2 regions of the Nocardioides baekrokdamisoli genome follow, and region 1 is predicted to be linked to the other one. Evidence: predicted binding sites of a transcription regulator. Region 1 holds the regulator's gene; the other holds the start of a gene.
The links. The regulator LexA, encoded in region 1, represses DNA repair genes until DNA is damaged. The targets are predictions, from matches to a motif close to TCGAACANNTGTTCGA.
Positions count from the first base shown of each region.

Region 2: a site for LexA is predicted at 3,456-3,471, ahead of KCTC_RS03880 (HNH endonuclease signature motif containing protein). Genes of this name have one in related genera too.

Region 1 is NZ_AP019307.1:1,186,044-1,190,817, reverse strand. Features, by position in the region: gene KCTC_RS05745 (ATP-dependent DNA helicase) at 1-213, shown strand, start outside; gene KCTC_RS05740 (MXAN_6640 family putative metalloprotease) at 229-1,740, opposite strand; gene lexA (transcriptional repressor LexA) at 1,802-2,539, opposite strand; gene KCTC_RS05730 (LysM peptidoglycan-binding domain-containing protein) at 2,817-3,179, shown strand; gene KCTC_RS05725 (hypothetical protein) at 3,406-3,687, shown strand; gene nrdR (transcriptional regulator NrdR) at 4,113-4,583, shown strand; gene KCTC_RS05715 (vitamin B12-dependent ribonucleotide reductase) at 4,686-4,774, shown strand, end outside.
Region 2 is NZ_AP019307.1:806,225-810,998, forward strand. Features, by position in the region: gene KCTC_RS03860 (MaoC family dehydratase) at 1-1,023, opposite strand, end outside; gene KCTC_RS14640 (DUF5302 domain-containing protein) at 1,045-1,206, opposite strand; gene KCTC_RS03865 (FkbM family methyltransferase) at 1,206-2,132, opposite strand; gene KCTC_RS03870 (YbjQ family protein) at 2,340-2,708, opposite strand; gene KCTC_RS03875 ((4Fe-4S)-binding protein) at 2,748-3,380, opposite strand; gene KCTC_RS03880 (HNH endonuclease signature motif containing protein) at 3,504-4,742, shown strand; gene KCTC_RS03885 (hypothetical protein) at 4,761-4,774, opposite strand, start outside.

The sequences.
Region 1 (4,774 bases):
GCCACCCACGCCGCCCTCCTCCTCGCTCAGGGGGCGGGCCGGCTGATTCGTACGCACGACGACAAGGGAGTCGTCGCGATCCTGGACTCGCGACTGGCGACGGCTCGGTATGGCACCTTCCTCAAAGCCAGCCTTCCGCCGCTCTGGCCGACCACAGATCCCGCTGCTGTCCGGGGAGCTCTGAAGCGGCTCTCGGCGATGGCGGCCGTGTGATCGCTGACCTCTGACTCAGAGGTGATAGAACGACGCGCTCCAGCTGAGGCCGACCCTGTCGATGGTGGGCGTGCCGCGGCAGGAGTAGCCGTCCTGTTGCTGCCAACAGCCGGTGTAGGTGGATGCCGTGTTGGCGAGTGTGAGCTCGATCCGCAGCAGGGACGCGCTGTCGAAGCCCACGTTCTTGACCGCCACCCCGTTCGAGAACGTCAGCGGGTACGTCCGGATGGCGCCGTTCTTGTAGTAGAGGGTCACGCCCGCCACCGAGACGGCCTGGTTGGTGCTCCGGATCGCGAGGTGGACCCGCTCGGTGGTTGGGAGGCTCTGGGGCATCAGGACGAAGGTCGAGGACGCCAGGTGGCGTACGCCCCCGTACAACTTGGTCGGGCTGAGGTTGCTAGGGGAGACCGTCCTGCTCCAGGCAGCTGCCGACGCGGGATAGTGGGCGCCCTGCGCGTACGTGCTCCGCGGGTGCCGGTTGCCGGCGCTGAAGGCGAGCCACGTCGCCGGGAAACTCGCCCTGACCCGCGCCAAGGCGAACTTGATGGCGCTGATCGAGAAGTACCGCGCGGCGTTGTGGCTGTTGTCGGAGTAGCGCCATGCGTTCAGGATCAGCGACGGCATCGAACCGGTCTTCGCCGGGAACTTCTCCGTGAGGTACTGGAACCAGAGGAAGTCCTGGTAGACCGACATGTTGTAGCAGCCGCTGCCGCCGCCAGAGTTGTCGTCGAGCGGCAGCCAGGGCGTGCCGACGACGCCGCACTGCGAGGCGTCCAGGTACTGCCAGTTGTCCTTCACTGCGGGGTAGACCTGCGTCTCGGCCCACGCGGCGGTCGCCTCCATGAACCAGCGGTCCTCGTCCACGTCGTAGGCGAACTGAGTCGCGTGGAAGAACTCGTGCGCGACCGTCGCCTGCATCACCTGGGTGGATGTGTACGGGTTGTTGCAACTGTCCGGGAACCCGGTCTGGCTGTGTTGATCGCAACTGAAATCGTTGTCCAGCACCATGTACGCCGGACCGTCGGTGCCGCCTGTGGGGCTGTCGGCCGCGGGTGCCGTGAAGCCGTACGCGCCCTTGTAGGCGCCGCTCTGCCAGGTGAATAGGTCGACGAGGAACACATTGATCGACGGCGTGGCGTTGCCGGAATTGGGATCAGCCTCGATCGCCTTGTAGCCCGAGCTTGTGTAGACGTCCTCGGCGTGTTGGTAGGCCGCGACCATGTCGCTGACGAACTGCGAGGTGGCTGCGTTGGCACCGGATGTCGTGTAGTTCACGCAGACGTTGACCGCCAGGCCGACGGTGCACTGCTGGCTGGTGTCGAAACTGACGTCGCCCTGGGGAACCGACGTACGAGCCAGCGGCGCCTTCGGTCGGGCTCCGGAATCCAGGTGGTGCGAGCCGTAGTTGATGAACACCGGCCCCCCGACATTCGGGAGGTGTGGCACCGGCTTGGTCGCAGCCTCAACTGGCGCGCTCAACCCGCCGAGCAGGAGCGAGACCGTGAGCAGCAGGCCGAGGCGACGCATGCCCGAAATCCTATGTCGCGCCACCGACAGAACTGAGCTCCGCGATGGCGGCCCTCGATGGTCAGATGGTGCGCAGAACCGCCGTCACGATGCCGAGGATCGTGGCGTACGTGCCGTCGATCGGGTCCAGTGAACTGTTGTGCGGCAGCAGCCAGGTCTGACCGTTCTTGCGCTGGAACTCCTTGACGGTGGCCTCGTCGTCCAGCAGGGCCGCGACGAAGTCGCCGTTGTTGGCGGTGTTCTGCTGTTTGATGACGATGTAGTCGCCGTCGCAGATGGCAGCCTCGATCATCGAGTCGCCCTTGACCTTGAGCAGGAACAGCTGACCGTCGCCGACGAGTTCCTTGGGCAGCGGGAATACAGCTTCGGTCCTCTCGTCGGCAAGGATCGGGGTGCCGGCCGCGATGGTGCCGACCAGAGGCACGTTCACCGCCGTCGGGAAAACGTCGTAGCCGCTTTCGTCGAACGTCCGCTCGACCGAGTGATCGGGCTCGATGCGCGCCTGTCGGGCAGCCAGCACCTCGGGAAGGAAGACCTCGAGGGCGCGCGGACGGTTCGGGTCGCGACGAATGAAGCCGTGCTGCTCCAGGACCTTCAGTTGGTGCGCGACCGAACTGCTGCTGGTCAGGCCGACCGCGGCGCCGATCTCGCGCATGCTCGGCGGGTAGCCCTTGCGCTCGATGTGCTCGCGCAACGTCGTCAGGATGCGCTGCTGTCGCGCGGTCAGTCCCGAGGCGTCGGCTGGGCCGTCCGGCAATTCGCTGACCTCGCCGAGAAGGTCGCTGGTGTCCTTCGTCATGGAAGCACCGTACGCCGCGAGGACCGGGCCGTTCAAACATCTGTTCGATTCGCGGCGTGTCGGCAGGACGACGGAATTCGAACATCCGTGCGACACGCCGTACGAACGAATGTTCGAAGAAATCCTCGACTCTATCGAACACGTGTTCTATAGTCGTACACATGTTCGAACGATGAGCCGATCGAGATCGACCGACACCTGGGCTCCAGAAATTGTCGGTGGTCGCCGATAGACCTCATCCCAGAAGGCAGTTCCTACTTCCCCAGGAGTGATTCACATGAGCGCAATGACGATCGAGTCCGTGATGGTCCGCCCGGCCCGTCCGGCGTTGACGGTGGTTGCTCCGGCGGCCCGCACCGTCCGGCTGACGCGCCGTGGTCGCCTGGTGGTCTTCGTTGCCGTCCTTCTGGGTCTGCTTGCGCTCGCCGTGCTCGGCAGCCAGATCGCCAGCGCGGGAGAGCATGCCGGCGTCATCAGGACGCACACCGTCATGGTCAAGCCGGGCGACTCGCTGTGGAACGTCGCGGCTCGCGCCGCCGGTGACGGCGACGTCACCGCGATGGAGGACCGGATCATGAAGCTGAACGGGCTGAGCTCGGACAGCGTCCAGGCCGGTCAGGTGCTGCGCGTACCTGCCTGACGCACAAGCCGCGTACGCGCTGATTCGACCCCAGGGCGTACGACCGGGGGAAACACGGTGCCGTGAGGCGCCACTGCGAGGGGCGAGCCCGTTCTTGGGGAAGAAACGTTGCCTGTAGGCATATGGCTCGCCGCTCGTGACAAACAGATCGGCCCTTGTTTGCCGCCAAGGCGGGCAAGGGTCGTTCTGCGTTCCGGCGGGCCGATCGTCTGGCAGATTGTGCATGGTGCGCGACCGACGTGTAGCCCATCGCCTGGGCTGGATCCGACGGCGGCGCAACCCGCTGCCTGGCCTCGGCAGTGGCTACCGCGCGTGGGGCACGCTCCTGTTCTTGCTCGTCATTCTGTTCGGCGGCGGTGTCGGCGGGCTCGCTCGCGGCCACGACACCGTCGGTTCCGTCGCCTTGCTTGTTGGTGGGATCGCGCTCGTTGGACTGTTCGCGGCATACGTCATGCGACCGGTTGGCAAGCCTGGGGCGATCAGGGCGTCACGCACTCATCGGGCCTGACTGCTGAGGACTCGTATGCGGCTCGATGTGTTCTGACGACGTATGAGGTACGTCGCCAGAACATACGAGGCGTGGTCGGGCGCGGCGTGAGCGAGGGCGACCTTCTGGTCCCGACCTGATGGGGCGTATTGGTGTCAACCGACCTTCATGGGGAAGAAACGGGTTCGCCCCTCGTACGTTTGCCTTCGCGTTTGGACTCCGACACGCCGAAGTTCTCAGCAGGCCTTGCGCCCCTAGTGCTGAAGTCGTAAGGTCACCACTACATCTAGTAGTTACACGGATGTAGTTTTCCACATCTAGTTCACAATCGACCGATCCCCATCCACAGATCAGCCGGAAGAATTCACAGGATTCGCTGGTTATCCACAGGACGAAGATCACATCGGTGGACAAAGCGGTTTCCAGAAACCGAGAGGAGCGAGGTCATGCACTGTCCGTACTGCCGTCACTGCGACACCAAGGTCCTCGACTCCCGTGTCGCCGACGACGGACAGTCGATCCGTCGGCGCCGCGTCTGCCAGGAGTGCGACAAGCGCTTCACCACGACAGAAGTGATGCAGTTGACCGTCCTCAAGCGCTCGGGTGCGACGGAACCCTTCTCGCGCGACAAGGCCGTGGCCGGCGTACGCAAGGCGTGCAAGGGCCGACCGGTCACCGAGGATCAGCTCGCCATGCTCGGCCAGACGGTCGAGAACACGTTGCGCGGCGAGGGGTACGCGGAGGTTCCGGCCCATGAGGTCGGCGTCGCGATCCTGGCTCCGTTGCGGCAGTTGGACGAGGTGGCCTACCTCCGATTCGCGTCGATCTACCGGTCCTTCGAGTCCGCGGCCGACTTCGAGGACGAGATCGCGTTGATGCGGACGGAGCGACAGCTCCAGGCAACACCCGCCCCCTAGGGGCACACAGACCGCCCAGGTCGGCCGTGGGGAAGCGTGCCGACCTGGGCAACCACCAGCAATGCAGTTCAGATACGAAGTTTGAGATCCAGGGGAGAAGACATGACGGAGACGGTGAGCAGCGCGACGAGCGCGGCCCAGGGTTCAGGCGCGGGGCTGACGATCGAGCGGATTTTCTCGACCGAGGGTGT
Region 2 (4,774 bases), 380 kb from region 1:
CAACGCCCAGACGTCGAGGTCCAGGAGGATCCCATCGGCGTACTTGCCGTCCTCGCCCCGCAGCGTCATCGACTCGTCGCGGCCCTTGCGCGCGACCAGACGCAGTCGGATCGCGCCGACGCCCGGCGCGGAGGTCTCGGCCTTGTCCAGGACCTCGGACCACGCGTACACGGTGTCACCGGCGAACGCAGGAGCCACGTGAGCTCCGGCGTTGATCGCGGAGATCAGCTGCGCGTTGGCCAGACCGTTGAAAGAGAGTGCGCGGGCCATCGAGATGATGTGGCCGCCGTAGATGAGGCGGTTGCCGTCGGGACGCGCCTCGGTGTTGAAGTGCACCTTGGCGGTGTTCTGCCACAGACGGGTCGCGAGCATGTGCTCGGGGTCGGTGAGCGTGACACCGTCGACGTGATCGATCTTCTCGCCGATCTCGTAGTCCCCGAAGCGGTGCGGCTCACCGGCGGCGGTGAAGTCGTACCCGGTGAAGTTGAGCGTGTCCGGAATGATCAGGTCGCCGGCCGCAACGGTCTTCGCGAGCTCCGGGATGACCTCGGTCGGTGCCGGCGAGCCCGCGTCACGCTTGTGCACCATGACCCAGCGGCACCACTCCAGGGCCGTCTCACCGTGCTGGTTGACGGCGGTGGAGCGTACGTACACGACACCCGACTTGCCGTTGGAGTTCTGCTTGAGCCCGATCACCTCGGAGCTCGTCGACAGGGTGTCGCCCGGGACCACGGGCTGGTGGAACCGGCACTCGGCGTAACCGAGGTTGGCGACCGCATTGAGCGAGATGTCCGGGACGGTCTTGCCGAAGGCGATGTGGAAGGCGATGAGGTCTTCGACCGGCGCCGGCTTCAAGCCGACGTTCGCAGCGAACTCAGCCGACGACGGGATCGAGAAGCGCGACGGGTACAGCGCGGTGTAGAGCGCGCGGTCGCCTTCGGTGACCGTACGCGGGGTCGCGTGCCGGATCACCTGGCCGATGGTGAAGTCCTCGAAGAAGTTGCCCGGGTTCGTCTTGCTCACGGGCCACCATCCTAGGGCGCGTCAGCCGGACTTGCGGCGGTGCATCCGACGCTGCTGGCCGACCACCTCGGAGCCGTGAGCCTTCTCCTTGGCCTCGGCACCCTGATTGGTCGCGCCGCCACCGGACTTCTTCTTGTCCAGCGCTTCGCGCATCTTTGCTTTGAGGTCGTCGTTGTCAGCCATCACGCTCCACCGTAGCCCACCTCGGCGTGCCCTGCCGGGTCACACGCGACGCTGCGCAGCACCTCGAGACCCGTGGCGTCGTCCTTGTGGGCGACTGCCACGTCCCAGAAGTAGGCGGACGACATCGCCTCACTGAGCTGTCCGGACCGGGCGATCAGGTTGGCGACCTTGTCGGGTCCGAGCAGGCGACCACCGTTGTCCCAGAGGACCGCGTCCTCGTAGCCCTGGTCCAGCAGACGCTCCCAGACACTCACGAGCGGCAACTCAGGCGTCGCAAGTGACGTCGCCAGCGCCTCGAACTCGAAGAAGATGACCGGTCGCGAGGCCTTGAACGTCTCCGCCATCGCAGGTACGAGCAGCACGTCGTACCCGTCGGTGTCGGTCTTGATCAGACGTACCTGCTGCAGCCGGGGGTTGCGTTCCAGCAGTTCATCGGTGCTGATCGACGGCGGCCCGGAGCCCTCGGCGGCCGGGACCAGGTTGCTCGAGCCGACGTCGGCGTGGTTGATCTCGAAGCCACCTCGATAGCCCGGCGGCACCAGCGCGTACGGCTCCACGGCGACGTCGTCGCGCCCGGCGACGTTCATGTCGAGGTACTTCTGCCAGGCCGGATCGGCTTCGACGCAGACCACGTACGCAGGTACCGCGGAGAGCACGCCGAGCGCGCTGTCACCAACGTTGCCGCCGACGTCGAGGAGCGTGAGAGTCGATTCCAGGTCGTACAGACCTCTCGCCAACTCCACCAGGTTGAGGTTGTAGACCGAGTCGCCCGACGTCAGGTACGGCAGCAGGTGGTGCCGCGGCATCACGATGTCGACGCCGTGGATCCTTCGCGTGACCGGGACGTCCGGCCGCCGCCGATCGACCTCGAAGCGGGCTCTCGCCGCGATGTGCAGCAGGAAGGACAGGGGTCGATTGTTGCGCATGCTTCTCCCTCCGAAGCACGGCTACGCCAGCAGAGCGAAACCGTCTCCGCACCCCCGAGCGGGCGCGCGTCTCATCCACCCCTCCACAGGTGAATGTGATGCTGTCCGCCCCTCCACAGGCAGACGACCAACCCGGCTAGGCGTTGGCTGAGCGCAACCCTAGTCGGAGGCAATCCGGCCGCACCACCGACACGCGATCAGACGGAGCTACACCCCGCCGTACCCGAGGTCGCGTGCCGTCTGCTTGGCCTCCTCGGTCACCGGGATCGCCACGACCGCCGTGCCGTACGCGCAGATCTCGGTCCAGACGTCGCCCATCTCGGAAGTGTCGAAGCGCATCGCGACGACCGCGTTGCCGCCCTTGGCGCGCGCTTCGTCGAGCATGCGACCCATGACCTCGAGACGCGAGTTGGACAGGTTGGTGGTCATCCCCTTGATCTCGCCGCCGACGAGCGACTTGAAGCCGGCGCCGATCTGGGAGAACGCATTGCGGGAGCGGACGGTGAGCCCGAAGACCTCGCCGCACACCTTCTTGATTTCCCAGCCGGGCAGGTCATTCGTGGTCACTACGAGCATGTCGCCACCGTAGCCGCCGGCGAGGCGGGCGTCGACGGCTCAGACCCGGCGGAACTTGAGGGCTCCGGTCGGGCACTGACCGACCTGTTCCTCGATCCGCTCGGCCGGCGCTGCCTCGGGATGGATCCACGGCCTCTCGGTCGGGTTGAAGACCTTGTTGAGCTGCGTCCAGCACCGGGTGGAGTGCTGGCAGAAATCGGGTCGCCACTCGACCACGAAGCCGTCCCCGGCGTACTCCTTGGCCTCGGCCTCGCCCGTGCGCTCGACGAACGTACGCACGGTGACCTGCCCCTCGAGGAGCCGGGAGATCGGGCAGTTCGCGGCCACCTCTCTCAGGGTCACCTGCTGGTCGGCGGTCAGTGGCGACGTGAACACGATGTCGCGATCCAGGGTCGTCACGGTCTCGCCGTCCTTGAGGGCGGTGAAGTAGTTGACGGCGACCCCGATCGACGGGACGTCCCAGCCGACCTTCTCGATGTGCATCCGCAACGTGATCAGGGTGCAGGTGGCCAGGGAGGACAGCAGCAGCGTGAACGGATCCGGCCCGACGTCGTGGCCGCCGTTCTTCGGCGGCTCGTCCGCGATGAACTCGCCGTTGCGCCAGTGCACGGTGGTGGAGTACGCGGCCTCGCCGATCTCGGCGCGTACGGGTTCGTTCATCCGGTAGTGCATGTCATACCTCCGTCGCCATCGTTGCGGGCGGCTGCTGGGAAGGCAACGAAGTGGTTGGGCAAATCTGCACCAGGTTCGAACACGTGTTCGTTTTTGTCGGTATTGAGCGGTAAAATGTTGGCAATGAAGGAGGTCGACGACATGTCCACACCCGATGCCCACCCGGTGCTCGCGTGCGTGCGCTCTGTCCGAGCCGCTCTGGTCGACGTCGCCGATCTCGACCCGACCTTCATGCCCACGCGCGACAAAGCTGCCGCATTGCTCGCGATCGGTGAGGCACTTGCCGCGGCCAATGCGCTCCAGGCGCGACTACTCGCCTCGGCACACGAGCTGGCCCTCGACGCCGGCACCCGGGACGTCGCAGCCTGGTTGGCCTCGACCGCTCACGCGGACCACGGGTCCCTGAGGCGGACGATGGAGTTGGGACGGCGCCTTGAAGCCGCCCCGATCGTGTCGGCTGCGTTCGCGGAGGGCCGGATCGACGCCCAGAAGGCTGACATCATCCTGCGGACGTTGGAGGAGTTGCCGGAGGAGACCCCCAGGAGCCTGCGCGACCAGGCCGAGGCCGAACTGGTACGCCGCGCCCCGGATTTCTCCCCGAAGGCGCTCGCCCGACTGGCCCGCCACCTTGAGGCCGTCGTCGATCCGGACGGCGCCGATGCGGCTGAAGGCAGAGCCCTGCTCCGCGAGGAACGATCCGCCTGGGACAAGACATCGCTGCGGATCACGCCTCGGTTCGACGGCACCGCGCGGATCAACGGGGTGATCCCGGAGGAAGCTGCACACCGTCTCAGGACGTACCTCGAGGCGTACACCCAACCTCGGAAGCTCGAGGGCGAGGTCGTACGCACCGATCAGCGAATGGGGCGCGCCTTCTGCGACCTGGTGGAGCGCATCGACCCCGCTGGACTCCCCCGGCACGGCGGCGATACGACCACGGTGATGATCACCGTCCCGCTGGACGACCTGCGCGCCGAACTGGGCACCGCCGCGATCGGTGGCCTCGATTCCGAAGGTCGTCTCAGCGCAGCCGAAGCGCGCCGCCTGGCTTGCACCGCCGACATCATCCCGGCCGTCCTCGGTTCCCGGTCCCAGATCCTCGACCTCGGGCGTACGCAACGCCTCTTCTCGCCAGCACAACGAAAGGCCCTGCGGACGCGCTTCACGACCTGCCAGGTCGAAGGCTGCGACGTACCCTCGACCTGGTGCGATGCCCATCACGAGGACCCGTGGTCGTCTGGTGGCCGCACCGATCTCCGGAACGCTCTGCTCGTCTGTGGTCACCACCACCGCCGACTGCACGACAGCCGCTACTCATCGACCAGGTCGGTCGATCAGGTCATCGTGCGGCTGCGTAGGTGAAGCCGTCGCCTGGTCCGATCATTGCGGGGCAA